One region of the Bradyrhizobium sp. JR4.1 genome, then DNA from elsewhere that is predicted to be linked to it. Evidence: riboswitches for the same ligand, from Rfam matches in the RefSeq annotation. Region 1 holds a riboswitch; the other holds the start of a gene.
The links. A riboswitch is a leader RNA that binds a small molecule or an ion and turns the genes downstream of it on or off. The one in region 1 is predicted to bind S-adenosylmethionine.
Positions count from the first base shown of each region.

Region 2: another riboswitch for S-adenosylmethionine. It lies ahead of metX (homoserine O-acetyltransferase MetX); the one in region 1 lies ahead of ABIB90_RS02765 (O-succinylhomoserine sulfhydrylase).

Region 1 is NZ_JBEPRY010000001.1:539,445-554,252, reverse strand. It holds gene ABIB90_RS02800 (aspartate aminotransferase family protein) at 1-124, shown strand, start outside; gene argF (ornithine carbamoyltransferase) at 124-1,071, shown strand; gene ABIB90_RS02790 (Hsp33 family molecular chaperone) at 1,217-2,236, shown strand; gene apaG (Co2+/Mg2+ efflux facilitator ApaG/CorD) at 2,286-2,690, opposite strand; gene ABIB90_RS02780 (OpgC domain-containing protein) at 2,884-4,149, shown strand; gene ABIB90_RS02775 (SGNH/GDSL hydrolase family protein) at 4,149-4,928, shown strand; gene ABIB90_RS02770 (SGNH/GDSL hydrolase family protein) at 4,941-5,933, shown strand; gene ABIB90_RS02765 (O-succinylhomoserine sulfhydrylase) at 6,056-7,252, opposite strand; SAM riboswitch at 7,323-7,402, opposite strand; gene ABIB90_RS02760 (2'-deoxycytidine 5'-triphosphate deaminase) at 7,483-8,619, shown strand; gene ABIB90_RS02755 (PAS domain-containing protein) at 8,797-9,207, shown strand; gene ABIB90_RS02750 (hypothetical protein) at 9,326-10,378, shown strand; gene ABIB90_RS02745 (MATE family efflux transporter) at 10,700-12,145, shown strand; gene ABIB90_RS02740 (hypothetical protein) at 12,142-12,624, opposite strand; gene ABIB90_RS02735 (SRPBCC family protein) at 12,725-13,126, opposite strand; gene ABIB90_RS02730 (VOC family protein) at 13,317-13,676, opposite strand; gene ABIB90_RS02725 (helix-turn-helix transcriptional regulator) at 13,733-14,572, opposite strand; gene ABIB90_RS02720 (methylated-DNA--[protein]-cysteine S-methyltransferase) at 14,582-14,808, opposite strand, start outside.
Region 2 is NZ_JBEPRY010000001.1:78,905-93,712, reverse strand. It holds gene ABIB90_RS00455 (GDSL-type esterase/lipase family protein) at 1-1,032, shown strand, start outside; gene ABIB90_RS00450 (hypothetical protein) at 1,223-1,450, shown strand; gene ABIB90_RS00445 (hypothetical protein) at 1,737-3,305, shown strand; gene ABIB90_RS00440 (prephenate/arogenate dehydrogenase family protein) at 3,420-4,358, opposite strand; gene hisC (histidinol-phosphate transaminase) at 4,355-5,449, opposite strand; gene ABIB90_RS00430 (chorismate mutase) at 5,484-6,332, opposite strand; SAM riboswitch at 6,537-6,616, shown strand; gene metX (homoserine O-acetyltransferase MetX) at 6,707-7,909, shown strand; gene metW (methionine biosynthesis protein MetW) at 7,925-8,587, shown strand; gene ABIB90_RS00415 (alpha/beta fold hydrolase) at 8,710-9,573, opposite strand; gene ABIB90_RS00410 (TIGR02594 family protein) at 9,783-10,604, shown strand; gene ABIB90_RS00405 (MOSC domain-containing protein) at 10,717-11,505, opposite strand; gene clpB (ATP-dependent chaperone ClpB) at 11,762-14,401, shown strand; gene ABIB90_RS00395 (NHL repeat-containing protein) at 14,586-14,808, opposite strand, start outside.

The sequences.
Region 1 (14,808 bases):
CGGCGACAATGTCGTGCGTTTCCTGCCGCCTTTGATCGTCACCGAAGCCGAGATCGAGGACAGCGTCGGGCGGCTCGAGCGCGCCTGCGCGGCGTTGTCTGGCAACAAGCGGGCGGCAAGCTGATGAGCACGTCGCCCGATAAAACGCCCAAGAAAACACCGAAGCACTTCCTCGATATCAACGAGCTGCCGCTGTCGGAGCTCAAGCGCATGCTGGCCGCGTCCTCCGCGATGAAGGCGAAGCAGAAGGCGCATCAGCCGGTCAGGCCGCTCGAAGGCAAGACGCTGGCGATGATCTTCGAGCGCCCCTCGACGCGGACGCGGGTGTCGTTCGATGTCGCCATGCGCCAGCTCGGCGGCGAGCCCATCATGCTCACAGGCGCCGAGATGCAGCTCGGTCGCGGCGAGACCATCGCCGACACCGCGCGCGTGCTGTCGCGCTATGTCGACGCCATCATGATCCGCATCCTCAATCACGATGCGCTGCTGGAGCTTGCGGCAAACGCCACCGTGCCCGTCATCAACGGCCTGACGCGGCGCTCGCATCCCTGCCAGGTCATGGCCGACCTCATGACCTACGAGGAACATCGCGGCCCGATCGAGGGCAAGACGGTGGCCTGGACCGGCGACGACAATAACGTGCTGGCGTCCTGGGCGCACGCCGCCGAGCGCTTCAAGTTCCAGCTCAATGTCGCGACGCCCCCGGAGCTCGCACCGAAAAAGGCGATGCGCGACTTCATCAAGGCGACCGGCGCGCCGATCATGCTCGGCACGGATGCCGAAGCTGCCGTGCGCGGCGCCGATTGTGTCGTGACCGACACCTGGGTGTCGATGGGCGACAAGGAAGGCGAGCACCGCCACAACGTGCTCAAGCCCTATCAGGTCAATGCCCAGCTGATGTCGCTGGCCAAGCCCGATGCGCTGTTCATGCACTGCCTGCCCGCCCATCGCGGCGAGGAGGTCACCGACGAGGTGATCGACGGTCCGCAATCCGTCGTATTCGACGAGGCCGAAAACCGCCTGCACGCGCAGAAGGGCATTCTGGCCTGGTGCTTCGACGCGGTGAAGTAACGCGGGCCGGTGAAGTAGCTTTGGATCGTCGTCCTGGCTTTCGCCAGGACGACACCGAGTTTGCCGTGCTTGCGTACGATCCGTTCTGCATTCCGGATGCAGCCGCCCCCTTCCAATTTCGCCTTCCGACCCCAGATAAAGCGCCATGGTTTCCCAATCCCCTGACATGAAAACCGGGCCCGAAGGCCCGGTTCGCGCGCCATCCGCGGTTCCCATCGATGACGCCGTGCTGCCCTACGAGGTCGACGCGCTCGACGTGCGCGGTCGCCTGGTGCGGCTTGGTCCGGCGCTCGACGAGATCCTGACCAAGCACGATTATCCGGCGCCGGTCGGCAAGCTGCTCGGCGAGGCCATCGTGCTGACCACGCTGCTCGGCTCGTCGCTGAAGTTCGAAGGCCGCTTCATCCTCCAGGCCCAGACCGACGGTCCTGTGTCGTTCCTGGTCGTGGACTATCAGGCGCCGGATCGCCTGCGCGCCTATGCGCGCTATGATGCCGCGCGCCTCGGCGAAGTCCAGGATTCCGGCAAGACTTCCGGCGCGCTGCTGGGCCACGGTCATCTGGCCATGACCATCGACCAGGGCCCCGACATGAGCCGCTACCAGGGCCTGGTCGCGCTCGACGGCGGCAGCCTCGAAGACGCCGCTCACGAATATTTCCTGCGCTCCGAGCAGATCCCGACACGCGTGCGTCTCGCCGTGGGCGAGGAGTGGCGTTCGAACGACGGCGGCAAGCATCGCTGGCGTGCCGGCGGCATGCTGATGCAGTTCCTGCCGAAGGCGCCCGAGCGCGCGCGGCAGGCCGATCTGCATCCCGGCGATGCGCCCGAGGGCGTCGAGGTCCATGCCGTCGCTGAAGACGATGCCTGGGTCGAGGCGCGCTCGCTGATCGAAACCGTCGAAGACGTCGAGCTGATCGATCCCGAGCTGTCCGGCGAGCGGTTGCTCTACCGTCTCTTCCACGAACGCGGCGTGCGCGTGTTCAATCCGCTGCCCTTGAAGGCGCAATGCTCCTGCTCGCGCGATGCGGTGGCATCGATGCTGAAGAGCTTTTCGTCCGACGACCGTGCCGCAATGGTCAAGGACGACAAGGTCGTCGTGACCTGCGAGTTCTGCAGCTCGGTGTACGAGTTCACACCGGATGAGGCGGGCGTCGAGGACGCGTAGCGCGGTGCCGTAGGGTGGGCAAAGCGAAGCGTGCCCACCATTTCCAGCGCTAGTTCAACACCCGCTTGTTATCCGGGCTGTCCAGCGAGAACGTCGGCACGTCGATCTCGAAGCGTTCGCCGCTTGCGCTGACCATCTGGTAGCGGCCGGTCATGAAGCCCGAGGCGGTCGTGAGCGGCACGCCGGAGGTGTATTCGAAGCGTTCGCCGGGCGCGAGCGTCGGCTGCTCGCCGACGACGCCCTCGCCTTTCACCTCCTGCTGCCGGCCGGTGGCATCGGTGATGATCCAGTGCCGCGTCTTGAGCTGCACGGTCTCATCGCCGGAATTGGTGATGACGATGGTGTAGGCCCAGAAATAACGGGAGCGGTCGGCCGACGACTGCTCCGGAACAAAGTTCGGCTCGACGGTCACTTCGATCTGGCGGGTCACGGCGCGGTACATGATTGCCATCATACCGAAAACCGCCCGGGAACCAAACGCCGGAGGCGGCCTTGGCGACATCGTCCCGCCTGAATTCGCAGGGAAGTACACGTCCAAGTGTAGGTCCAAACGTACTTGCATGTGATCCGGTGGCTTTGCGAGATGACGGCCGGACCGGTACACTCCTTGCCACGTCGCGATTTGCGGAAGGGTTTTTAGGCCCCCGATGACTATTGCCGACCAAGTGACGGGATCGACGATCGCGGGAACCGCTAAACCTGTGGAGGTCAAGTCCGCGGGGGCAAAGCGGCGCGCGGCCGCGCCGGCCATTTCGCTGCCCGCCATCGGGGAGCGCGAACTCCGGCTCGACCTGTTCCGCGGCCTTGCGCTGTGGCTGATCTTCATCGACCATTTGCCGCCGAGCCTTCTGACCTGGTTCACGATCCGCAATTACGGCTTCAGCGACGCCACCGAGATCTTCATCTTCATCTCCGGCTATACCGCCGCCTTCGTGTACGGTCGGGCGATGCTGGAGTCCGGCATTGTCGTCGCCACCGCGCGCATCCTGCGGCGCGTCTGGCAGATCTATGTCGCCCACGTCTTCCTGTTCACGATCTTCCTTGCCGAAATCTCCTACGTCGCGACCAGGTTCGAGAACCCGCTCTACACCGAAGAGATGGGCATCATGGATTTCCTCAAGCAGCCCGACGTGACGATCGTGCAGGCGCTGCTGCTGCGCTTCCGTCCGGTCAACATGGACGTGCTGCCGCTCTATATCGTGCTGATGCTGGCGCTGCCCTTGATCCTGTGGCTGATGAAATGGCGCCCCGACGTGACGCTCGGCCTCTCGGTCGCGCTCTACGCGGTGACCTGGGAATACGACCTCTATCTGTCCGCCTATCCGAACGGCTTCTGGGCCTTCAATCCCTTCGCCTGGCAATTGCTGTTCGTGTTCGGGGCATGGTGCGCGCTCGGGGGTGCGCGACGCATGTCGCGCATTCTGGCTTCGCGGGTGACGATGTGGATCGCGATCGCCTATCTGGTCGCGGCATTCTACGTGACGCTGACCTGGTATGTGCCGCAGCTCTCCCATTTCATGCCGAAGCGGCTCGAGCAGTGGATGTATCCGATCGACAAGGCCGACCTGGACGTGCTGCGCTTCACGCATTTCCTGGCGCTGGCCGCGCTCACCGTACGCGTCCTGCCGCGGGACTGGCCGGGCCTGAAATCGCCATGGCTGCGGCCGCTGATCCTGTGCGGCTCGCATTCCCTGGAGATATTCTGTCTCGGCGTCTTCCTCGCCTTTGCCGGCCATTTCATCCTGGCCGAGGTCTCGGGCGGCCCGGTCATGCATGCGCTAATTAGTCTCTCCGGAATTCTGATCATGTGGGCCATGGCCTGGCTGATTTCGTGGTACAAGCGGGTGGCTGACAAGAGCGGTTCGAAAACCAAAAGCGCCGTCGGCAGCGCCGATATGGCGGGAGGGGGCTGATGAAGGCGAAGGTTTTCCTGAGCCTGATCCTGCTGTGCGGTGGTCTCGCCGCGCCTCCGGCGCGCGCGGACGATGCTGCGCCGGCTGCTTCAGCCGCGCCCGCAGCCTGTGAAGTGCCGTCCTATCTGCTCACCAGCGAAAGCCAGCTTCCCAAGGTCGCCGATGCCGTGAAGGCCGGCAAGCCGCTCGAAATCCTGGTCATCGGCAGTCGCTCGACCACAATTCCGGCTTCCGAGGACGCCTCTTATCCGGCGCGGATGCAGGCCATTCTGAAGGACAAGCTGTCGCCGTCCGAGATAGTCCACGTCTCCGTAGAAATACAGAGCAAGAAAACGGCCGAGGAGGCGGCCGCCAGTTTCGTTAAGCTGATGGAAGCAAAAGCACCTACTTTGGTTATCTGGCAGACCGGGACTGTCGATGCTATCCGAGCCATCGATCCCGATGATTTTCGCGGCGCAGTGACCGGAGGGGTTGTTGCGCTGCAAAAGGCAGGGGCTGACGTCGTCTTGATGAACTTGCAGTACAGTCCGCGTACCGAAACCATGATCTCGGTGCCGCCATACCTCGACAATATGCGGGTGGTGGCGCAGGAGCACGATATTCCGCTGTTCGATCGTTTCGCGATCATGCGGCAGTGGAATGACCAGGGGCAGTTCGACCTGTTCAGCCCGTCGCGCGGGCCTGAGCTGGCGAAGCAGGTCCATGATTGCCTTGGCCGGGCGTTGGCACAGTTCGTGATCGACGCTGCGCATCTGGAGCCGGCCCAGCAGCAAAATTGAGGTCTAGCGTTAATGAGTTCTCTCCGCCCTTTTTGCCTGACGGCATGGCTGGCTGCGCCTGCAGCAGCGGTGCTGCTGTTGCTGAGTCCGGCCTGGCAATCGCACGCGCAGACGCAGGGCGCGCAGGCAACGCCGGCCCCGCAGCAGTCGGCTAATCCGGCTCCCGCTTCACCGTCCCAGACGACCGTCGCAGCGACGTCCCCCGACCAGCGCGGCATCACGGCGCGCGCCATCGACAAGGTGAAGCAGGTCGCGAAATCCGCCGGCGACGTCTTCAGCCGCGTGCCCTGCCTGTCGCCGAAGGGCGGCGCTAAGGCGATGGGCTCGCTGCCGCATGTCGCGGGCAAGCTCGTCGCCGGCCAGCCCGTCGTCATCGTCGCATTCGGCTCGTCCTCGACCGCGGGATTCGGTGCGAGCTCGCCGGAGTTCAACTATCCCAATCGTCTTGCCGCGCAGCTGCACCGGCACTATCCGACAGCCGACATCACCGTCGTCAATGCCGGCGTCGGCGGCGAGGACGCGCCCGAGATGATGAAGCGCCTTCAGAAGGAGGTGATCGACGTGCATCCGGATCTGGTGATCTGGCAGGTCGGCACCAATGCGGTGCTGCGCAATCTCGATCCCGGCGATACCGCCAAGCTCGTCGAGGACGGCATCAGCCGCATCCAGGCTGCCGGCGGCACCGACGTCGTGCTGGTCGATCCGCAGTATTCGCCAGCCGTCAACCAGCGCGCCGAGAGCGCCGGCAAGATGGTGAAGCTGCTCGGCAAGGTCGCTGAGCTCCGTCACGTCGGCATCTTCCCGCGCTTCGAGGTGATGCGCGACTGGCACGAGAAGCAATCGCTTCCGGTCGAGAGCTTTGTGATCGCCGACGGCCTGCACATGAACGATTGGGGCTACGCCTGCTTCGCCCAGCTCCTCGGCGACGACATCATCCGCTCCGTCGGCCAGATCAAGCTCGGCGTGAACGTGCCCGCGGACGTGCGGACGTACCGGCCGATGTAGCTTGGTGCCGTAGGGTGGGCAAAGGCGCGCTCTTCGCGCGCCGTGCCCACCATCTATCGGCACCGCGATCGTGAAGGGTGGGCACGCTTCGCTTTGCCCACCCTACGATTCCGAGTGTGTGGCTACGCCTTCTCCAGCGCCGCGGTCAGATCCTCGATTAGATCATCCGCGTGCTCCAGCCCCGCCGAGAAGCGGATGAATCCCTCGCTGATGCCGAGCGCGGCGCGGTCCTCCGGCTTGAGGCGCTGATGCGTCGTGGTGGCGGGGTGCGTGACGAGGCTCTTGGCGTCGCCGAGATTGTTCGAGATCTTGGCAAGCTTGAGCTCGTTGAGCACGCGGAACGCCGCCTGCTTGCCGCCCTTGACCTCGAGGCCGACCAGCGTCGAGCCGCCGCGCATCTGCTTCTTCACCAATGCCGCCTGCGGATGATCGGCGCGGCCGGGAAACACCAGCCGCGAAATCTTCGGATGGCTCGCCAGCACGTCCGCGATGCGCGCGGCCGTCTCGGTCTGCGCGCGCACGCGCACGGCGAGCGTCTCCAGGCCCTTGAGCAGCACCCAGGCGTTGAACGGCGAGATCGACGGGCCGGTCTGGCGCATGAAATTGTGGATGTGCTCGGCGATGAACGCCTCCGAGGACAGGATGATGCCGCCGAGACAGCGGCCCTGGCCGTCGATGTGCTTGGTCGCGGAATAGACCACGACGTCGGCGCCGAGCGCGAGCGGGCTCTGCCAGATCGGCGTGGCGAACACGTTGTCGACGACGAGCCGCGCGCCGCCGCTGTGCGCGATCTCGGCAATGCCGGGAATGTCGAGCACGTCGAGCGTCGGATTGGTCGGGCTCTCCAGGAAAAACGTCTTGGTGTTCGGCTTCATGGCGCGCTGCCACTGGTCAAGATCGAGGCCGTCGACCAGCGTGGTCTCGATGCCGTAGCGCGGCAGCAAATCCTGCACGACGTAGAGACACGAGCCGAACAGCGCGCGCGAGGCCACGACGTGATCGCCGGCCTTCAGCGGCGCCAGGATCGCCGTCGTCACCGCGGCCATGCCGGTCGCGGCGGAACGTGCCGCTTCGGCGCCTTCGAGCTCGATCATGCGGCGCTCGAACATCGCGATGGTCGGATTGGAGTAGCGTGAATAGATGAAGCCGGGGTCCTCGCCCTTGAACCGCGCCTCGCACTCCTCGGCGCTGTTGTAGACGTAGCCCTGGGTCAGGAACAGCGACTCCGAGGTCTCGCCATATTGCGAGCGCAGGGTGCCGGAATGAACCAGGCGAGTTTCGGGACGGTATTGCGCGGTTGGCGCCGGGGACTTCGACATAGGACCTCCTGAAGTGACCATCGAAAATGGCCACAAAAAAACCGGCCTGGAATATTTCCACGGGCCGGGATCACAGAGGTCCCCGGCCTGTTTAGCGACTTATTTAACGTGGCTGCAAGCCGGCCGGCTCAAATCACCACGGGATAAGTCATGCTCATATTCCGCAATGCCCTTTCCGTCAAGACGTCCATCGGATAGCCGTAAAACGCTCATATTTCCCGCATGTCGGGATGTGTTTGATCCCTGATGAGGACCCCGGGTTGACGTTCACGGTCGCCGCCGACGCCAATGGTATCCTGCCCGACCGCATGATCGCGGCGATGGCGGAGGGCGGTCTCATCCTGCCCGCTTACGACTTCGTCGAAAGCCAGATCCAGCCGGCGAGCCTCGATTTGCGTCTCGGCGATATCGCCTATCGCGTTCGCGCCAGCTTCCTGCCTGGTCCCGGCGCCACCGTTGCCGAGCGCATCGACGAATTGAAGCTGCACGAGTTCAGTCTCGCCGACGGCGCGGTGCTGGAGACCAACTGCGTCTACATCGTGCCGCTGCTCGAAAGCCTCGCGTTGCCGCCGGAGATCGTCGCGGCCGCCAACCCGAAGAGCTCGACCGGCCGGCTCGACGTCTTCACCCGCGTGATCGCCGACGGCACCCGCCGCTTCGACATGATCGGTGCCGGCTATCACGGCCCGCTCTATGCCGAGATCAGCCCCAAGACGTTCCCGGTGCTGGTCAGCGAGGGCTCGCGCCTGAGTCAGGTACGCTTCCGCACCGGCGATGCCATCCTCAACATCGACGACCTCGAGGCGCTGCACGCGACCGAACGTCTCGTCGATATCGACGATGCCGATCTCACCGGCGGCGTCGCCGTCTCCGTAGATCTCTCCGGCGAGAAGAGCGGCGGCTTCGTCGGCTACCGCGCCAAGCGCCACACCGGCGTGATCGACGTCGATCGCCGCGCCGGCTATTCCGTCGAGGAGTTCTGGGAGCCGATCTCGGCCCGTCCCGACGGCAGTCTCATCCTCGATCCCGGCGAGTTCTATATCCTGGCGTCGAAAGAGGCGGTGCAGGTGCCGCCCGATTACGCCGCGGAGATGGTGCCGTTCGATCCGCTGGTCGGCGAGTTCCGCGTGCATTATGCCGGATTCTTCGATCCCGGCTTCGGCTATGCCGGCGCCGGCGGGTTGGGGTCGCGCGCCGTGCTCGAAGTGCGCTCGCGCGAGGTGCCGTTCATCCTCGAGCACGGCCAGATCGTCGGCCGCCTCGTCTATGAAAAGATGCTGGCGCGCCCCGACGCCATGTACGGCCAGCGCATCGGCTCAAATTACCAGGCCCAGGGGCTGAAGCTGAGCAAGCATTTCCGGGTGTAGGGATAGGCTCACCTTCCGCTGTCATGCCCCGGCTTGACCGGGGCATCCAGTACGCCGCAGCCTATCGGTTCGATCACATCCGCCTCTGGAATACTGGATCGCCCGATCAAGTCGGGCGATGACACCGAATCTGTGTCAGGATAAGAAGCGAATCCGGGCTACGTCCGAGGTGGCGAAATGACAGATCAATCCGAACTCGACGCAAAAATCCTCGACGACGTCGCAGACGCGCTGATCTATTCGGATCGCTCCGGCACGATCATGCGGTGGAATCGCGCATCGTCCGCACTGTTCGGATTCTCCGCGGACGAAGCGCTGGGTCAGAATCTCGACCTCATCATTCCCGAACATCTGCGTGCCGCGCACTGGAAAGGCTTCGAGGCCGCGCTTGCCAGCGGCGCGATGAAGCTTGCGGGCAAACCGACACTGACCCGCGCGCTGCACAAGGACGGACGCAAGCTCTACATCGAGATGACCTTCGCGCTGGTGCGGGACGCCGCTGGCGTGGTGCAGGGATCGGTGGCGATGGCGCGCGACGTGACCGAGCGCGTCGAGCGCGAGCGTGCCGCCAAAGCTGCGCAAAATTAAGCCTGCGCAAAATTCGCGATGCGGAATTGGCGGCGTGCAGGGCGCCCTGCGTGCGGCTTAGCTTGTCCGTCACCGGATGCAGTGACACACTCGATCAAAACAACGATCGGGAGCGAACATGACCGCCGCATCAGACCCCGCGCAGGAAGCTCAATGGAAACGCTGGCGCGCGGTTGCCGATCTCTATCACGCCTATTTCACCGGCCTGATCCTCACCGTGGTCACGCGTCGCGGCACGGTGGATGCTGCGGAGTTTGTCTTTCGCGTGTTCCGCCGCCAGCAGCAGGAGCGCTTTCTGCCGGGGCTGGAGAAGCTCGGGTTGACCCATCTGCCGCCCGCCGTGGCGGCCGCGCAATATCACTACCTCTCCAACTGGATCGGCGGCGTGCACGTCGAATACATGCATGAGAGCGATCGCAAAGCCTGGATCCGTTATCCGCCGCCGCGCTGGATCTGGAAGGGCACTGCCATCTGCGGCGTGCCGGGCGAAGTCTCGCGCGCGATGCTGCGCGGCTGGCACGCCAACAACGGTGTGGCGCTTGGCGATACCAGATTAGGGTTCGTCTGCACCAAGCAGAGCGTCGACGGCCAGGACGGGCTCGAAGGCTACTACCACCAATATGACCAGCCGCTCGAGCTCGACCAGCGCCTCGTGTTCGCGCGGCATCTCGAAGCGCCGCTGTTCGATGCCGCCGCGGCTCCGGCGTTGCCAGTCGCAAGCTGGCCAAGACCGCGACTGGAAAAAGCCTATCGCAACTATGCGATGGAATATGTGCGCACCGCCGCGCCCGTGATGGTGCAGCTGTTCGGTCCGGAGGATGCCGGCTATCTCCTGCACCTCACGGGCAAGCTGATCGGGATGCAATATTTCGATGAGGTCGCTGCGGCGCTGTCGATGGGCCGCGGCGGTGCGAGCGAATTCGCGACGTTCCTCAACGCGCTGTTGGTCGCGCAGGACGATGTGGCTGAGACGACGCAATCCGAAGGCATGTTCGAAATCCGTCAGCAGAGCTGGAAGTTGATGGACGGCGTCGCCGATGACCACCCTGCCTGCACCAAGGTGCTGGCGGGGTTGTTCGAAGGGCTCGCGGCCGGATGTGGGCGGCACATCGGAGTGCACCTGTTCCCGACATCGCGCGGCCGTCCGCCATTGCTCTGGACGATTGGGTAATGCCGCGCGGGCGTTGGCCTCGTGGTTCGAGACGCCAGCTTCGCGGGCTCCTCACCATGAGGGTCCGACATGTCACCGCGAAACAAGACCTCATCCTGAGGAGCCCGCGACGCGGGCGTCTCGAAGGGTGGCCCCACGGAGACTGAGAGCCGCAATTCCACGGGCTGAAATGCGCTGCCGCAGGGCACGCCTGCACCTAGCGCAGGAGGAATCGCTGCGCATCGTGCTAACAAGCCTGTCGTTGCGCCCTGCGCGCGAACCAATTCATTGGTACACCCAAGCATTGCCGCGCCGCAAATGGCGCTTTCGCCCGGAGAGGACATGTCAGACATCGCCGAAATCCCGGTCGATGAACAAGAGCGTCCGCTGCCGCCGCCCCCGCGCCCTGTGAGGAGCGCGCTGATGGACGGGCCGATCCTGCGCACGCTGCTCGGACTGGCCTGGCCCAACGTCGTCGCGCTCTCAGCCGGCACTTGCACGGTGATTGCGGAGACCTCCTATATCGGACGTCTTGGTGTGGAAGCGCTGGCCGCGATGGCGCTGGTGTTTCCGACAGTGATCCTGACCATGACCATGTCGGGCGGTGCGATGGGCGGCGCGGTGGCCTCCGCCATCGCGCGCGCGCTCGGCGCCGGCGATCGCGAGCGTGCCGGGACGCTCGCCGCGCACGCGCTGCTGATCGGAATCAGCTTCGGCCTCGTCTTCATGCTGGGCATGCTGATCTTCGGACCGCGCGTTCTGGAAATGCTCGGTGGCCGCGGCGACGTGCTGACGCATGCGATCGCCTACACCCAGGTGTTTTTCGGCGGCGCCGTGCTGCCCTGGCTACTCAACACCATGGCCGGAATCCTCCGCGGCACCGGCAACATGAAGCTGCCGTCGCTGTTGATCCTCAATTCTGCGGCCTGGCAGATCGTGCTTGGCGGCACGCTCGGCCTCGGGCTCGGTCCGGTGCCGCAATTCGGTATGCGCGGCGTCGCCGCCGGCGCGCTGATTGCCTATTGCATGAACATCGGCGTGATGGGCTGGTACCTGTTCTCCGGCCGCGCCCGCGTGACGCCGAAACTGCGCGGACTTCGGATCCAATGGGCGATGTTTTTCGACATCCTCAAGGTCGGCGCCATCGCCTGCTTCTCGCCGCTGCAATCGGTGCTGACGATCTCGATCTTCACCCACATGCTTGCGAAATTCGGCACCGCGATCCTCGCCGGCTACGGCATCGGTGCGCGGCTGGAATTCCTGCTGACCTCGATCGCGTTCTCGTTCGGCATCGCCTCGGTGCCGATGATCGGCATGGCGGTCGGCGCCGGTCGCATCGCCCGCGCGCGGCGCATCGCCTGGATCGCGGCGGCGAGTGCCTTCGTTGCCGTCGGTGCACCGGCGTGCCTGGTTGCGATCTTCCCCGATCTCTGGGTCAACATCTTCACCGACAGCGCGACCGTGCGCGCCACCAGCCATCAATATTTGTCGACGGTGGCGCCGTTCTACGCCTTCATCGGCCTTGCCTCGACGATGTATTTCTCGTCGCAGGGCGCTGCCAAGGTAATCGGCCCGGTGCTGGCGCAGACCGCGCGGCTGATCTACATCTCGGCGGTCGGCTGGTGGCTGTCGACGCACGATGCCACCGCGCAAAGCTTCTTCTGGCTGGCGGCGAGTTCGATGGTCGTGCTCGGCCTGCTCTCGTCCTCCAGCGTGGTGCTGACGCGCTGGGGACCGCGCCAGACCAAACCTGCGATCAGGCCGGCTCTGTCGGCCGCTGCGGACTAGCGATGCCTGTGGCGGCGATGGCCGCCACCGCCGCCGACATTGGCGAGCCGCATCAGTTGCGGAATCATCGCCATCATGTCGCCGCCACCGGCGCCGCCGAGCATGCCCATGATATCGCTGCCGCCCATGCCGCTCATTCCAGTCGGCATATATCCGCCTCCGCCCATCGGTGCGTAGCCGCCGTAATTGGGCGCCCCGAAACCGCCGCCGAGATTGCCGCCCCCGAGGCCGCCAATTCCGCCGCCGCCATTCTCCATCATGCGGCTCATCATTGGGCCCATGGTCTGCATCATCATGCCGAAGCGGCGCTTGCCCATCTTGGCCTTCATCATCTCCAGCATCGGCGCCATCTGGGTCATCATGTCCTCGCCGCCGGCACCGCCGCCGCCGAGGAATTGCGCCTTTGCCGGCGCGCTCGAAATCGAAAACATCAGCAGCACGGCGGCCGCCTGGCAGATCACCTTGTCCGCACCTCTCATGGCCTGCTCCTCGCGTGCGTGGCGCCGCCGGGAGAGCGGAGCCAACCGGGCGCACGCCGCCATGGTTATTGCGGACAAGGGCTGGGCTCTGTGAGAAAGATCACGCAGCCGCGGCGGGGAATGCTCGGTGTATGGCGGCGACGGCGTCCTTGGTCTGTCCCTGCACATAAGGCGCGAGCTCATTCGGCAGCATGTCGATGATCCAGACCAGGCGGCATCTCGCCTCGCCCTCGGCGATCACCTGCACCGAGGCGCTGTAATGCTTCAGCCGCTCGTTGTTGATCGCGTAGACCAGCCGCTGTCGCGCATCGTCGCAATCGACCAGCACCTCGCGCGCCACCGATCCATTGGCGAAGGTGACGACGCGCGCGTCGCCGTCGAGCGTGCAGGCCGTGACGAAGCCCGGCGCCAGCCGCCGATGCAGCGCGCCGAAATCACGCACCGCATCCCAGACGTCGCGCGCCGGGGCGTTGAGGGGAATGTCGTTGTGGATGGAGGCCATTGTTGAATCCTGGTTGAGTCCTGTGATGTAGAGAAGCGAGCGATAGCGCCGTCATCTCAGCTGTCATCGCCCGACTTGATCGGGCGATCCAGTATTCCAGAGGCCGCTGTGATGAATCGAGAAGCTGCGGCGTACTGGATGCCCCGGTCAAGCCGGGGCATGACAATGTGTGTGGTGAGGCCTGCCGTACTCACGTGCAAACCGCCTCGACATTGTTGCCATCGGGATCGATCAAAAACGCCGCGTAGTAAGTCGGGCTGTAATCCTTGCGCGGGCCGGCGCCGCCATTGTCGCGACCGCCGCTCTTCAGGCCCTCGCTATGGAATGCCTTGACCGAATCATGATCCCCAGCGCGAAACGCGATATGCGCGCCATCGGCTTTCCGTCCCTTGTTCAGGTGCAGCCACAGCGCCGGCGCGCCCTGCGGTCCGAAGCCGGCATAACCGTCGCCGCTTGAGCACAGGACATAACCGAGCGGCGCCAGCACTGCGGTGTAGAAGCGCGTTGCGGCGTCGAGGTCGGCAACGCGCAATCCGATATGGTCGTACATGGTCGTCTCCATTGCCAAAGCGCGCCGCAATCGGCGCGCGCCGGAGACGAACCTAGTCAGTTGAGGATGAGTTGCTCTTGGAGAATCTTGCGCTCTCCCTTCGAGGCCTGACGGAACTTGGTCGGCGAGACGCCGGCGGCGCGGTGGAAGGTGCGGACGAAGTTGGAGAGATCGCCGAAGCCGACGTCATAGGCGATGTCGGTAACTGCGATGTCGTCGTCGGTCAGCAGCCGCGCCGCATGCCGCAGCCGCGAGCGCACTAGATATTGATGCGGGGTGACGCCGAGCACGGCCGAGAACAGCCGCAGGAAGTGGAAGGGGCTGAGGCCTGCCTGCCGTGCGGCCTGTTCCAGGTCGACCTCGGCGTGCGAATTGGCGTCGATCCAGAGCGCGGCTTCCACCGCGCGGCGGCGGTCGCGCGCGGTCGGCGTCGTCGGCTTGCGCGCCTTGCCCGAGACGACATCGACGAAACGGCCGGCGAGGATCTGGCCGACCTCGTCGAGACCGAGGTCGCTGTTGCCATCTGCCGCCGTCTGGGCGAGCTCGCCCAGCACCATCAGCTCGGGCAGCGGCGGCGTCGCGCCGACCTGCCAGACGTCTCGCCGGCCGCCGAGCGCGTCGACCAGATCCTCGCCGAGGAAAAAGGACAGGCAGACGTCGCCGGCGACATGCTCATGCGTGCAGGTGTATTCCTCGCCCGGCGCACCGACCAGCATCGAGCCCGCGACCAGATCGAAGAAGCCGGCGCGGCAATGACAGCCAAAGCTTCCGGCGCGGACATAGGCAATGGAATGGCCGGTGCGACACTCCGCAAACGGGCTGTCGTCCGGTCCCGCGTCGCAGCGAAACTCGGAGACGGTCATCGAGGGGGTCGTCAGCAGCGTGGTTGCATCCATGCCACCTATCTAGGTGGAGGGCCTCGGCGAGGCAACGGGCAGCAGCACGTCGAACAGCGTCTTGCTGGCGATCGGATGGGCGCCCTCCAGCGACAGCAGCCGCCGCTTGGAGATCACCCCGCCATAGGGCGAGAGCCGGTCGGTGTAATTGCCGGCCTCCAGCACCCGGTGGCAGGGCACGATCAGCATGTAGGGATTTTTCGCGATCGCCTGTGCCACAGAATGCGCGGCGCCGG
Region 2 (14,808 bases), 460 kb from region 1:
GGCAGTGCCGCGTTGATCCGCGGCTCCAACACTCCCATTACGTTCGCCGGCACGGCTTCCGTTACGGTGTCACCGGGGAATTCGGTCTGGAGCGATGCGATCGCGCTGCCGTTTGCAAAGCGGCCTGATGACCTCGCCGGCCGCCGGCTTGCGGTCAGTTTTCATGTTGCCGGCCAGAGCGGTCCGATGACCTGGCACGCCAAGGCGCTGACCACCTCCTATGTCAGTGCGCCCGGCGCCGGCGCGAAGGGCGCCCTCGAAGACGAGGCTTCCTTCCCCTATGCGACTGCGTCGTGGTTCTTTCTCGATGCGATCGAGATGACTGCGCCTGCCGATGCCTTTGCCGTCATGGCGTTTGGGGATTCGATTACCGACGGGACCGCTTCAACCATGAATGGCGACGATCGCTGGCCCAACGTGCTGTCGCGTCGCCTGAAGGCGGTCTACGGCAACAAGGTCGCCGTCGTGAACGGCGGCATCGGTGGCAACCAAATCGCAGGCCCCGCCGAATATGGTCCCGACAAACCGTACGCGGGCGGCCCCGCTTCGGGCCAGCGGCTCGATCGCGACGTGCTGTCGCTGTCCGGCATATCGAGCCTGATCTGGCTGGAAGGCATCAACGATTTCAGCAAGAACGGCAATTTTACCGCCGACCAGGTCATCGCCGCGATGAAGGACGGCGTCGCGAGGCTACGCGCAAAATGGCCACAAGCCCGGATCATTGGCGCCACCGTCGTTTCGGCACTGGGCAGCACCAGCGCGGCACATGGTTTTCCCGAGCAGGATGACAAGCGCAAGGCGCTCAACGCATTTATCCGTAGCTCGGGGACATTCGACGGCGTGATAGATTTTGATCGTGCGACGCTCGATCCGGCCTCGGGTGGCCTCAAGCCGGAGTTCGTTCCCGAAAGCACGACCGGCGGCGCCGGCGACAAGCTTCATCCCAACCGCACCGGATATCTGGCGATGGGACAGGCCATCGACCTCGATCTGTTCAAGCCGGGAAAGTTTGATCGCAGCGCGAAGCAGTAGGATGAATTCAGAGTTGCCTGTCTCCATTCATCGCCCTCAGCTGTCGTAACTCCCTCCATGCAGGTTACGAGCTGAACTCACGGCCGCTTCGCCGGATCGTGATGACCCGCCGGGAATGCGGAGCCGCAAAGTCCGCTCTCTCTCCATGTCGGCCGCACGTTGAGGCGGTCGCCCAGGCAGGAGAGATATCATGACGAAGTCCAGGCTGTTCATTGCCGCTATCGCCATCTCGACCACGCTCGCGACGCCCGCGTTCGCGCAGTGGGAATGGCAGTCGCAGGAGCCGGCCGCATACGCCTCGATGTATCCTAATGGTGATCGCAACATCTCGAATCCCACGACGTGGGAGACGATGGCATTCGTCCCCTCGCGGAAATCACCGCGCCCCACGGTGATGCGCGCGACCAAGGGCAAATAGTCGCCATCCACCACTTGCCCGTCGCGAACTGGGCCTGGTCATGCCCCGGCCGGGCCCAATGCGCATTACCTTGAACGTGGCCTTGGACAATCGCGACAGTCGCGCGTGCGGATCGGGGACCAACGAAAATATTCCGAACAGGATCGTCAGGAAAACGTGATGCAGAAGATGCACCTCGCCGCGAATAACCGCAGCCGCATTCAAATCACTCCACACCAGGGAAGCATGCAGGCGCCGGAGACGGCGCGCGGAATCCAATCCGCTTCCCAAATGGAGGAAGCTTCAAGTGCGGATCATCAATTGCGGACTGATGCTGGGTATTCTCGCTGCCTGTTCAGGGCAGGCGCGTGCCGACGACAATGTCACAACCGAAATCCAGTCGCTGAAGGCGAAGCTGAAGGAGCTCCAGCAGCGCGTGGACTCTGAGGCGCGCAAGACGCGGCAGGTTGAAGCGCAGGCGAAGGCCGTTCAGTTACCGGCAAGTTACAAGGCGCTCGCCGCCGATCCATGTGCGGCCGGCAAGGTCTGCTACAAGGGCGTGACGTTGACATTCGGAGGCTGGGTCGATCTCACCGGCATCTACCGCTCACGCAATCTCGCTTCCGATACCGGCTCGGTCTACAACTTCATCCCCTATCAGCAGAGCCGCAATTTCAACATCCCGGAAACGCGCTTCTCCGCGCGCCAGAGCAGGTTCTCGGTGTTGGCCGAAGGCAATGCCGATGCCGACACGCACCTCGCTGGTTACGGCGAGATCGATTTCGAAGGTGCGGCTCAGACGGCGAACTCGGTGGCGACCAACTCATTCAATCCGCGCATGCGGCAGCTCAGCCTGGAACTGGACCGCACCGATCTCGGTCTTCACTTCCTCGCCGGGCAATCCTGGTCGCTCAACGCGCCGACCAAGTCGGGCATCGATCCTCGCGGCGTCGATGCGCCCGGCGTGATCGACTTCGAATCCGTCCCGGGATTTCTTGCGGCACGGCAGCCCGGGCTGCGCGTCTGGCAGGACATCGGACCGGAGTTCAAGCTGGCTGCGTCGGTCGAGAATGCCCAGACCGCGTTCTTCGGCGGCAACGTCCCGGCGGTCGGCACACCCGCCATTGGACCCCAGGGCGTGCTGAACCCGAACCTTCAGGTCAATCTGACCGGTCCCGGCGGCAGCTTCTTCAACAACCTCAACAATGTCAGTCTGAATCAGGTGCCCGACGTCACCGTCAAGGCAGCCTGGGACCCGCGGCTCGGGCCCACCAAGCTGCATGTCGAGGCGTGGGCGCTCTACCGCCAGCTGTTCGATCGCTTCAACAACGCCAACCACACCTACGACACCGGAAGCTTCGGGGGACACATCTTCGCCGAACTGATTCCGAAAACCCTCGATCTTCAGCTCTATGGCTCGCACGGCGTGCTGGGCCGCTTCACGGCAACGCCGTTCCCCGACGCGGCGGTGGCGCAGGACGGCACCATCCTCCCGCTGACGATCACGGCGGCCGCCGTCGGCCTGATCTGGCACGCGACGCCCAGCCTCGATGTCTACTCCTATGCAGGCCTCGAAAAGGCCAAGGCGAATTTCGCCAATGTTGGAACGGTGCCCTTCGGCTACGGCAATCCGCTCTACAACAACACCGGCTGCTTGACCGAGAATTCGCCGGCCGCGACCTGCAACGGAAACACCAGGGAGGTCCGGCAGATCACGGCCGGGATCTACGACACCATCTACCAGGGCAATTTGGGTACGCTCAAAGCCGGCCTGCAATATTCCTACACGCAGCGGTTCGCATTCGCCGGCGTCGGCGGCGCCCCGAAGACGGACGACAACGTGGTCATGACGCAGATCCGCTACTATCCGTTCTAGTCACGGAGCCACGCGGGCTCGTAGCCCGGATGGAGCGAAGCGCAATCCGGGAATCTTGCCTCAAGCGACGGAGGTCCCGGATTACGCTTGCGCTCCATCCGGGCTACTTCAGTGCTACGGCTTGTTGCCGAGCTGCGCATGCGGCCGGCCGAAGTCGGGCGCCGCCGAATCCTGGCCGATCTCGACAATGCCGCGGCGGATGGCGCGGGTGCGGGTGAAGTGGTCGAACAGCGCCTCGCCGTCGCCGCGGCGGATCGCGCGGGTGAGCTTTGCCAGATCCTCGGTGAAGGTGCCGAGCATCTCCAGCACGGCTTCCTTGTTGGCGAGGAAGACGTCGCGCCACATCGTCGGATCGGAGGCGGCGATGCGGGTGAAATCGCGAAAGCCGCCGGCGGAGAACTTGATGACCTCGGACTCCGTCACCTGCGCCAGTTCGTCGGCGGTGCCGACGATGGTGTAGGCGATCAGATGCGGCAGATGGCTGGTGATCGCGAGCACGAGATCATGATGATCCGGCGTCATGATTTCGACCTTGGCACCCATCGCCGCCCAGAACGCACGCAGGCGATCGGTGGCAGCCGCATCGACGCCCTCCGGTGGGGTGAGGATGCACCAGCGGTTGATGAAGAGCTCGGCGAAGCCCGAATCGGGACCCGAATGCTCGGTGCCTGCGACGGGATGCGCCGGCACGAAATGGATGCCTTTCGGCAGATGCGGCGCCATATCCCTGACGATGGCGCCCTTGACCGAGCCGACGTCGGAGATGATCGCGCCGGGCTTGAGATAGGCGGCGATTTCCTGCGCCACCGGCCCGCAGGCGCCGACGGGAATGCAGAGGATGACGAGATCGGCATCCTTCACCGCTTCCGCATTGGTCGCCACGACCTGATCGACAATGCCGAGCTCCATCACGCGTGCGCGCGTCTTCTCCGAGCGCGCGGTGGTGACGATCTCGCCAGCCAAGCCCTGGAGCTTCGCAGCGCGCGCGATCGAGCCGCCGATCAAGCCGAAGCCGATCAGCGCGACGCGCTGGAAGTGCGGGGTCGCGCTCATGTTCCGGCCATGAAGTCGCGCAGGCCCTCGACGACGAGGCGGTTGGCCTCCTCGGTGCCGATGGTCATGCGCAACGAATGCGGCAGGCCGTAGTTCTTCAAGCCGCGCAGCACCAGCCCGCGCTTGGTGAGGAAGGCGTCGGCTGCATCCGAGGTCTTGCCCTCGGTCGGGAAGTGGATCAGCACGAAATTGGCGACGCTCGGCGTCACCTTCAGGCCGAGCTTGCCGATCTCTTCGGTCAGCCAGTTGCGCCAGGTCTCGGTGAACTGCTTCGACATCGCCTGATGCGCGGTGTCCTCGATCGCGGCAACGGCAGCGTACATCGCCGGCGTCGACACGTTGAAGGGACCGCGGATGCGGTTGACCGCGTCGATGATGTGTTCGGGGCCGAACATCCAGCCGATCCGCAGCGCCGCAAGACCATGGATCTTGGAGAACGTGTGGGTCACGACCGTGTTCTCGGTGGTCGCCACCAGCTCGATCCCCATCTCGTAATCGTTGCGCGAGACGTAGTCGCAATAGGCTGCGTCCAGCACCAGCAGCACGTGCGAGGGCAGGCCGGCGCGCAGGCGCTTGACCTCGTCGAACGGCAGATAGGTGCCGGTCGGGTTGTTGGGGTTGGCGAGCCAGACCAGTTTTGTGCGCGGCGTGACGGCTTTCAGGATGGCGTCTACATCCGCGGTGAGGTTCTTCTCCGCCGCGACGACGTTCCTGGCGCCGACCGCCATGGTTGCGATCGGGTAGACCAGGAAGCCGTGCGTGGTCGAGATCGCCTCGTCGCCATGGCTGAGATAGGTGTGGGCGAGCAGATTGAGGATCTCGTCCGAGCCGGCGCCGCAGATGATGCGGTTGGGGTCGAGCCCGAAGGTGCGCCCGATCGCTTCGCGCAGCACGCGCGAGGTCCCTTCCGGATAGTCTTCCAGGTGATCCGCCACGTTCTTGAACGCCTCGATCGCCTTCGGCGAGGGCCCGAACGGCGTCTCGTTGGCCGAGAGCTTGAACACCTTGCGACCGGGCTCCGCCACCGGAGTCTTGCCGGGCGTATAGGGCGCAATATCGAGAATGCCGGGATTCGGCACTGGGCGGGACATCTTCAACTCCGGAGTGGCTTAAGCAGTTCGCGACTTACGATTTCGGCCCGGTCGGGGGCACCGTATAGCGCGTTGCGTGGCTGCCGACGAGGGCCGTGGAGCGCACCGAGGCCCCCGCTTCGATCAGGGCAGCCTTGATTTTGTCGAGGCTGCTCGTCGCGGTGACCGAGACCAGCAGCGCGGCGCCGTCGAAGGCGGTGTCGGGCACCGCCACGATCTCGGCGAGCGGCGACAGGACGCGCGCAACTTCGGCGTTCCACCCTGACACGCGTACGCTGAAGGTCTCGACCTCCGTCACCAGGGCGCTGTCGGCGACGCGCGAGACCGCGAACACCGGCAACGCCGCCGGATGGTCGGCGCGCTCGACAAAGGGCAGCCGCGCGATGATCTTTGGCGCGCCGGCTTCTTCCAGCGACAGCCACCACGGCGTGCGGCTCGAGGTTGCCGAGACCAGCGCAAGGTCGCCCTTGGATTTCGCGACGGCCTCGACCGCCGCCTGCGCGCTGAAATGCGCGACGTAGGGCACGGTGAAGCCGAAATGGAATCGCGCGGAATCGCGCATGGCGGGCTCGCTCGCCGAGATGTCGGCGTGTACCGAGAACGGCGCCTGGACATAGGTGAACGTCGCGATGATGACGCGCCAGATGCTCTCGACCGTGTCGAGCGGCAGGATGCCGCGATGACGCTGCACGAGGTCGCGCATCATGGAGGCCTCGCGTGCCGGGCGGAACGCCGAGCCGACCTCCTGGGTCTGCTTCACCTGGATCAGGCGGTCGATGATGTCGCCGCGTTGCATCAGCAGGCGATGCATGCCCTCGTCGATCGCGTCGATCTCCTTGCGCAATTCCTGGAGCGATGGTGGCGCGGGCGGACGTTGGGACATGTCTGACAGGTGCTGTTGAGAGGCGTTCCAATGCGGCTCAGTCGAGCCGTCACCGCTGTGATGGATATCCTGATTAGGCAGTCGGGGCTGCGAAAGCAAAGAGAAATGCAAAGGGAAATCGGGCCCTTTCCGCCGGCGGCGCGACAGGCGAATTTGGTCGATCCGGGCCGCGACTTGACGAAAACCGTCCAAGACGGTAGTTTTTATCCGTTCCGTGGTCATTTGAGCCGGCCGGCTTGCAGCCACGTTAAAAAACTCGCTAAACAGGCCGGGGACGCTTTCGATCCCGGCCGAACCTATCGTTCAGGCCGGGTTTTTCATGGCCTGATGTCAATGCGGTCACTTCTACGATCGCAAACGAGGTCGATGGTCAGATGGTTGGCGTCCAGTCAATTCCCAGTCCCGCGATCACTGCCGACGAGCGGTCGCACGAGGTGGATCGTCCGAGCTCGCAGGTTGCGCAGTTCGGCACGGAGCAGCCGCTGCAGCTCGATTGCGGTGTCGATCTCAGCCCGTTCCAGATCGCCTACCAAACCTACGGCGAGCTCAATGCCGATCGCTCCAATGCGATCCTGATCTGCCATGCGCTGACCGGCGACCAGCACGTCGCCAATGTGCACCCTGTCACCGGCAAGCCCGGCTGGTGGGAGACCTTGGTCGGCCCCGGCCGACCGCTCGATCCCAGCGAGTATTTTATCATCTGCTCCAACGTGATCGGCGGCTGCATGGGCTCGACCGGTCCGGCTTCGATCAATCCCGCGACGGGCAAGGTTTGGGGCCTCGATTTCCCCGTCATCACCATCCCCGACATGGTGCGCGCGCAGGCGATGCTGATCGACCGGCTCGGCATCGACACGCTGTTCGCAGTCGTCGGCGGCTCGATGGGCGGCATGCAGGTGCTGCAATGGACTGCGGCGTATCCGACCCGGGTATTCTCCGCGCTGGCGATTGCCTGCTCGACACGACATTCGGCGCAGAACATCGCGTTCCACGAGCTTGGCCGTCAGGCGGTGATGGCCGATCCCGACTGGCACCAAGGCGGCTATGCCGATCACGGCATCCATCCGCATCGCGGGCTCGCTGTCGCTAGGATGGCGGCGCACATCACCTATCTTTCGGACGCCGCGCTGCATCGAAAATTCGGCCGGCGCATGCAGGACCGCGAGCTGCCGACCTTCTCGTTCGACGCCGACTTCCAGGTCGAGTCCTATCTGCGCTACCAGGGCTCGTCCTTTGTCGAGCGCTTCGACGCCAACTCCTATCTCTATCTGACCCGCGCGATGGATTATTTCGACATCGCCGGCGACCATGGCGGCGTGCTGGCGAAGGCGTTCGCGGGAATCCAGACCCGCTTCTGCGTGGTTTCTTTCACCAGCGACTGGCTGTTCCCGACCTCGGAATCGCGCGCGCTGGTGCACGCCCTGAATGCGTCGAGCGCGCGGGTGTCCTTCGCCGAGATCGAGACCGATCGCGGTCACGACGCGTTCCTGCTCGACGTGCCCGAGTTCTTCGACATTGCCCGTGCCTTCCTGCAGTCGGCAGGCAAGGCGCGCGGGCTCACTGCCAAGACTGCTTAACAAGGACGGCTAGCCATGTCTGTACAGGAAGCGTTGCCGCTGGGCGGCCTTGCGACCGGGCAGCCCGGTGATTTTCGCGCCGACCATGTGCTGGTCGCCGAGATGGTCAAGCCGGGCTCGAAGGTGCTGGACGTCGGCTGTGGCGAGGGCGACCTGCTCCAGCTGCTGGAGACCCGCGGCATCGACGGCCGCGGCATCGAGCTGTCACGCGAGGGCGTCAACCGCTGCGTCGCCAAGGGTCTTGCGGTGGTGCAGGGCGATGCCGACACCGATCTCGTGAATTATCCCGATGACGCCTTCGACTACGTGATCCTGTCGCAGACGTTGCAGGCGACCCGGCAGCCGAAGGTGGTGCTGGAGAATTTGCTGCGCATCGGCCGCCGCGCCATCGTGTCGTTCCCGAATTTCGGCTTCTGGAAGATGCGGCTCCAGCTCCTGATCGGCGGCCACATGCCGCGCACGGAGAATCTGCCGGCAAGCTGGTATGACACCGCCAACATCCATTTCTGCACCATCAAGGATTTCGTCGAGCTCTGCGACGCGATCGACGTCAAGATGGAACGTGCCGAGGCGCTCGACCTCTACGGCCGCCCGCTGCGGCTGCGGATGCCCTGGTGGGTGTGGAATCTGTTCGGCGAGCAGGGCGTGTTTCTTCTGACGCGAGGCGGCAGGAAGTAAGATTCCCGTAGCCCGGATGAAGCGTAGCGCAATCCGGGATTCTATCCGCGGAGGCGAAGGCCCCGGATTACGCTTTCGCTCCCTCCGGACTACGCGACGGAGTGTGTGGCGACGCCTTCGCGCTAATGCGCCGGCAACGACCGCGCATCGCGCGCCGGCCATCTTCCCGCTTCCACCAGCGTGACGAACCGTTCCACCGTTTCGTTGAACAGCGCGGGCTCTTCGAGATTGAGCACGTGGCCGGACTTCGGAAACATGGCGAGCCCTGCCGCAGGCAGGTGCTTCTTCAGGAACAGGCTTGCGCCGACGCACGGATCGTCCTCGTCGCCGCAGATGATGAGTGCCGGCGTCGTGGCGGCTCTGATCGCGTCTGTCATCGTAAAGATCGAGGGACGGCCGGCCTGGAAGCCGCGCATCGTGCGCGCCGATCCCTTGGCGTCGTGCCGCGCCAGGGCGGCGTAGAAATCGGCGTGGCCGCGCGGGTCCTTCACCAGGAAGGGAATCCGGCTCGGCGCCTCGCGCGTGACCTTTGCGACTTCGGCCGAGCCGAGCATCTCGAATTGCTCCGCGTTGGCGCGGCACTGCTGGCGCCAGGCGTCGAGGTTCTCGATCTCCGAGCCTGAGCCGACGCCGGCGAGCGTCATCGACAGGGCACGTTGGGGCGCGTTGAGCCCGATCTGGAGCGATGAATAGGCGCCCATCGAGAGGCCGACGAAGTGCGCGCGATCGATCTTCAGATGATCGAGCACCGCGAGCGCATCGGTGTAGAAATGCGTGTAGCCGTAGACCTCGCCATCAGGCACGTCCGATGGCGTGTAGCCGCGCGCGGAATAGGTGATGCAGCGATGGCCGCGCGAGAAGTAGCGCATCTGCGGCTCCCAATTGGTGTAGTCGGCGGCGAATTCGTGCAGAAAAATAATTGGCGTGCCCGTGCCTGCTTGTTCGAAATAGAGCCGGCAATTGTCCTTCGTGAGGGCGTGAGGCATCCGGTTTTCTCCCAGAGGTGGCTGCGACATTGGAATGCCGTCCTGCGGTTAGCGCATACGAACCTAACACTTATTAATCATCTTAATCATCGTCCAAAATCTCCGCGACCGCGTCTTGTTCTCGCCACATCAGGATATTGATACAGCCCGCGGATGTCGGCCACCGCACGGGCCGATTGGGAAGTGGGGGTGTCAACGAAGGATGAAGAATGTTCGAGTTGTTTGCGTCTCGCCTGTCGCGCTGTGTCGTCGCGCTGGCTGTTTTCTTCGCGGCGGTCGCCGCCTTCACCTCTCCGGCGTCAGCACGATCTCATGGTCATAGCGCAGAGCGGCACGCTTACGCGCATCACGCCAGCAGATATCATCATTACCGGCATGCACGCAGTTCGCGCTTCGAGCGCGGCGCGGCGCAATTGCAGGCGAGCGGCTTCGGCAACACCTTCGCCAGCTATGACCCGAACGCCAATAGCGGCGGCATCGCCATGAGCGGCAGCGGTGGAATGGCTATGAGCGGCGGCGGTGGAATGGCCATGAGCGGCAACGCTGGAATGGTTACCAGCGATAGCGGTGGGATGACCACGCGCGCCAGCCGTCGAACCATGAGGCGTGGCGGTGGGATGGCCACTAACGCGAATGTTGGCGGCGTGGCCAATACCGCGACGAGCAGCGGCGGCTTCGGTGGCGGGTCGGGCCTCGTGTCCGAGGCACGCCGCTATGTCGGCGGCAATCCGACCGGCCGCGGCAGCCTGTGGTGCGCGCGCTTCATGAACATGGTGCTTGAAAAGACCGGTCACCGTGGCACCGGCTCCGACATGGCGAACTCGTTCGCGCATTACGGCACGCGTGTCTCCGGTCCTCAGGTCGGCGCCATCGCGGTCATGTCGCGCGGCGGCCGGGGCGGTCATGTCGGCATCATCACCGGCGTCGATGCGCAGGGCAATCCGATCATGATCTCCGGCAACAACGGCAACCGCGTCCGCGAAGCGCCGATCTCGCGCGGCCGGATCTATGCCTATGTGATGCCGAATTGAGGCGCGTCATTGCGAGCGCAGCGAAGCAATCCAGAATCCCTCGCGGAGACAGTCTGGATTGCTTCGTCGCTTCGCTCCTCGCAATGACGGAGTTTGCCGAGAAAGCGCCCCGTCACACCAGCTTCGGCTGTTCCACCGCAACCGCGTCGCCCACGCCGATGTCGCCGTCGGCGATCACCTCGGCATAGATGCCGCAGTCCATGTGGCCGAGATTGCTCGAGAGCGTGGCCGGGATTTCGAGATCGCGCCTGGCGGTCTGAGGATCGACATTGGTGGCCGGGCAGCGCTTGATGCGCTTGACCACGTTCAGCCGGGCCTGTCCGATCGCCAGCGTCTGGCCGACGAGGTCGAGCTCGGACCAGGCCGGCCAGCCCTTCACGTAGAGATTGGCGCGGAAGCGCAGCGGGTGGACGGCGGCGCCGCCGAGCATGGTCTCGAGTGCGCGGACGCTGTCGAGATTGATGATGGACACGACCTTGCGGGCGACGTCGGAAAAGCTGTGGTCGCGGCCGGACAGGACCTTGGGCGGGCCCTTCAACTCCGGCTGAAAGTTCTGGCTGAAATAGTCCTCGATCGCGGCACGCCCGGCGGCGGTCTCGAGATCGCCGACGGCGACGATCTGGCCATCCTTGCGGATGGTCAGGCGATGGGTCGCGTCCTCGAACTGGCTGTCGAGCGAAGCCAGCCGCTCATTGCGCGCCAGCATCAGGAACTGGATCTTCGGCTTCCACTGCGGCTCTTCCGGATCGAAGCCGCTGGGGCCGTTCTCGATGGCATAGCGGCGGTCGGCGGGCAGTGTCTGGCCGGTCTGCAGGGAGACGCGGGGCAGGGGCTCCGGCGTCAGACCCTTGATCGGATAGCGGTAGAGGCCGGTGATCTCGGCGGTCTGGTTGGCTGTCATTGCGCTCGGTGTCATGCCGCTACTTAGGGGATTCGGCCCAGCGGCGCCAAGCGGGCGGATCCGCGCACGAAATTGTGAACTCGCCTCTTCCGGTCCGAGGCCTCGCTTCCCACATCTGGGTCAGGCCGGCGCCAGCGCCGGCTGATAACGACCGTTGCCGGTTGAGAAACGTCAATGCGGTCATCGGAAACCCAATGAAGATGTCGTTTGGAGTGCCTTAGAGGGCTCCAGGGGCAGGCCGAGGGACAGAGAAGATATGAACATCGAGAAATATACCGAACGCTCCAGGGGCTTCGTCCAGTCTGCGCAGTCGCTTGCGGTGCGCGAAGGGCACCAGCAGTTTTCGACCCTGCACGTCCTGAAAGTGCTGCTGGACGACAATGAAGGCCTCGCTGCCGGCCTGATCGACCGCGCCGGCGGCAATTCCCGCGCAATCCTGAAGGCGACCGAGGACGCCCTGAACAAGGTGCCGAAGGTCTCTGGCGGCGGAGCCGGCCAGATCTATCTGGCGCCCGAGCTCGCCCGCACCTTCGACGCCGCCGAAAAGGCCGGCGAGAAGGCCGGCGACAGCTTTGTCACGGTCGAGCGGCTGCTGCTCGGCCTCGCGCTGGAGAAGACCGGCGAGGCGGGTGCGATCCTGGCCAAGGGCGGTGTCACCCCGCAGAACCTCAACGCGGCGATCGAAGCGCTGCGCAAGGGCCGGACCGCGGACTCCGCCACGGCCGAGAACGCCTATGACGCGCTGAAGAAATATGCCCGCGACCTCACCCAGGCGGCGCGCGACGGCAAGCTCGATCCGGTCATCGGCCGCGACGAGGAGATCCGCCGCACGATCCAGGTGCTGTCGCGCCGGACCAAGAACAATCCCGTCCTGATCGGCGAACCCGGCGTCGGCAAGACCGCCATCGCCGAGGGCCTGGCGCTGCGCATCGTCAACGGCGACGTGCCGGAGAGCCTGAAGGACAAGAAGCTGCTGTCGCTCGACCTCGGCTCGCTGATTGCAGGTGCAAAATATCGCGGCGAGTTCGAGGAGCGGCTGAAGGCCGTGCTGCAGGAGGTGACCGGGAGCGAGGGCAATTTCGTCCTGTTCATCGACGAGATGCACACGCTGATCGGCGCCGGCAAGGGCGACGGCGCGATGGACGCGTCCAACCTGCTCAAGCCTGCGCTCGCCCGCGGCGAGCTGCACTGCATCGGCGCGACCACGCTCGACGAGTACCAGAAGCACGTCGAAAAGGACGCGGCGTTGGCGCGGCGTTTCCAGCCAATCTTCGTCAGCGAGCCCTCGGTGGAGGATACGATCTCGATTCTGCGCGGGCTGAAGGACAAGTACGAGCAGCACCATGGCGTGCGGATCACCGATTCCGCGCTGGTCGCCGCCACCACGCTGTCCAACCGCTACATCACCGACCGCTTCCTGCCGGACAAGGCCATCGACCTCATGGACGAGGCGGCCGCGCGGCTCAAGATGCAGGTCGATTCCAAGCCGGAAGAGCTGGATTCGATGGATCGGGAGATCATCCGGCTGAAGATCGAACAGGAAGCATTGAAGAAAGAGAGCGATGCCGGTTCGAAGAGCCGCCTGCAGACGCTGGAGAAAGAGCTCGCCGACCTCGAGGAGAAGTCCGCGGCGCTCACCGCACGCTGGAGCGCGGAGAAGAACAAGCTCTCCGACGCCCAGAAGCTGAAGGCCGAGCTCGACGGCTTGCGGGTCGAACTTGCCAACGCACAACGGCGCGGTGAATTCCAGAAGGCCGGCGAGCTGGCCTATGGCCGGATCCCCGAGCTCGAAAAGCAGCTTGCAGACATTGAGGCCAAGGAGAACTCCGGCGAGATGATGGAGGAGGCGGTCACCGCCAACCACATCGCGCAGGTGGTCTCGCGCTGGACCGGCGTGCCCGTCGACAAGATGCTGGAAGGCGAGAAGGACAAACTGCTGCGGATGGAGGACTCGCTCGGCAAGCGCGTCGTCGGCCAAGCCGAGGCCGTACGTGCGGTCGCGACCGCCGTGCGCCGCTCGCGCGCGGGGCTGCAGGACCCGAACCGGCCGACCGGCTCGTTCATGTTCCTGGGACCCACCGGCGTCGGCAAGACCGAGCTGACGAAAGCGCTCGCCGAATATCTGTTCAACGACGAGACCGCGATGGTCCGCCTCGACATGTCCGAATACATGGAGAAGCACTCGGTCTCGCGGTTGATCGGCGCGCCTCCGGGCTATGTCGGCTATGACGAGGGCGGTGCGCTGACCGAAGCGGTGCGGCGCCGGCCCTATCAGGTCGTGCTGTTCGACGAGATCGAGAAGGCGCATCCCGACGTCTTCAACGTCCTGTTGCAGGTGCTCGACGACGGCCGCCTCACCGACGGCCAGGGCCGCACCGTCGATTTCCGCAACACACTGATCATCATGACCTCGAACCTTGGTTCGGAGTTTCTGGTGAACCAGCCGGAGGGCGAGGACACCTCGGCCGTGCGCGAGCAGGTGATGGGAATGGTGCGGGGACATTTCCGCCCCGAATTCCTCAATCGCGTCGACGAGATCATCCTGTTCCATCGCTTGCAGAGAAGCGAGATGGGCCGGATCGTCGAGATCCAGTTCGCGCGGCTGCAAAAGCTTTTGACAGATCGCAAGATCGTGCTGACGCTCGACGCCGCGGGCCGCGACTGGCTCGCCGCCAAGGGCTGGGATCCCGCCTACGGCGCACGGCCGCTCAAGCGCGTGATCCAGCGTCACGTCCAGGATCCGCTCGCCGAGATGATCCTGGCCGGCGACGTCAAGGACGGTGACAGCGTTGCGATCTCGTCCGAAGGCAACGTGCTGACCTTCAACGGCAAGGCGCCGCAGACCGCGGAGATCACCCAGTTCGAGGCGCCGGTGTCGAAGCGGAAGTTGAACTGAGCGCCGGCATTCGAAGCCTGAAGCAACAAGCCGCCCCGGAGAGTTCAATCTCTCCGGGGCGGTTTCTTTGTGGGTTATTGACGATTTTGCTGCAGCCGGAGTGTGGTTTGTCTAGGTCGTGCAATCTTTACGGTGGGGCCCTACCGGCATATGCAATCCAATCCACATTTTTGAGCGCGGGGACTTATTTCTTCGTGACCTTGTAGATCGCGTTCTCGATGTCAGACGAGAAATAGATCGTGCCGGATTCCCCGATGCCGACGCCCGTCGGAATATGCGTTGGCAGTCCTCCGGGCGCGCCCACCAGGCCGATCGGGAGATTGGCCGCGATCTCGGTGACCGTGCCGCTCTCAGGTGCGATCTCGATCAATCGCTTGGCGCCGACCTCCGCCACGATCAGCTTGCCG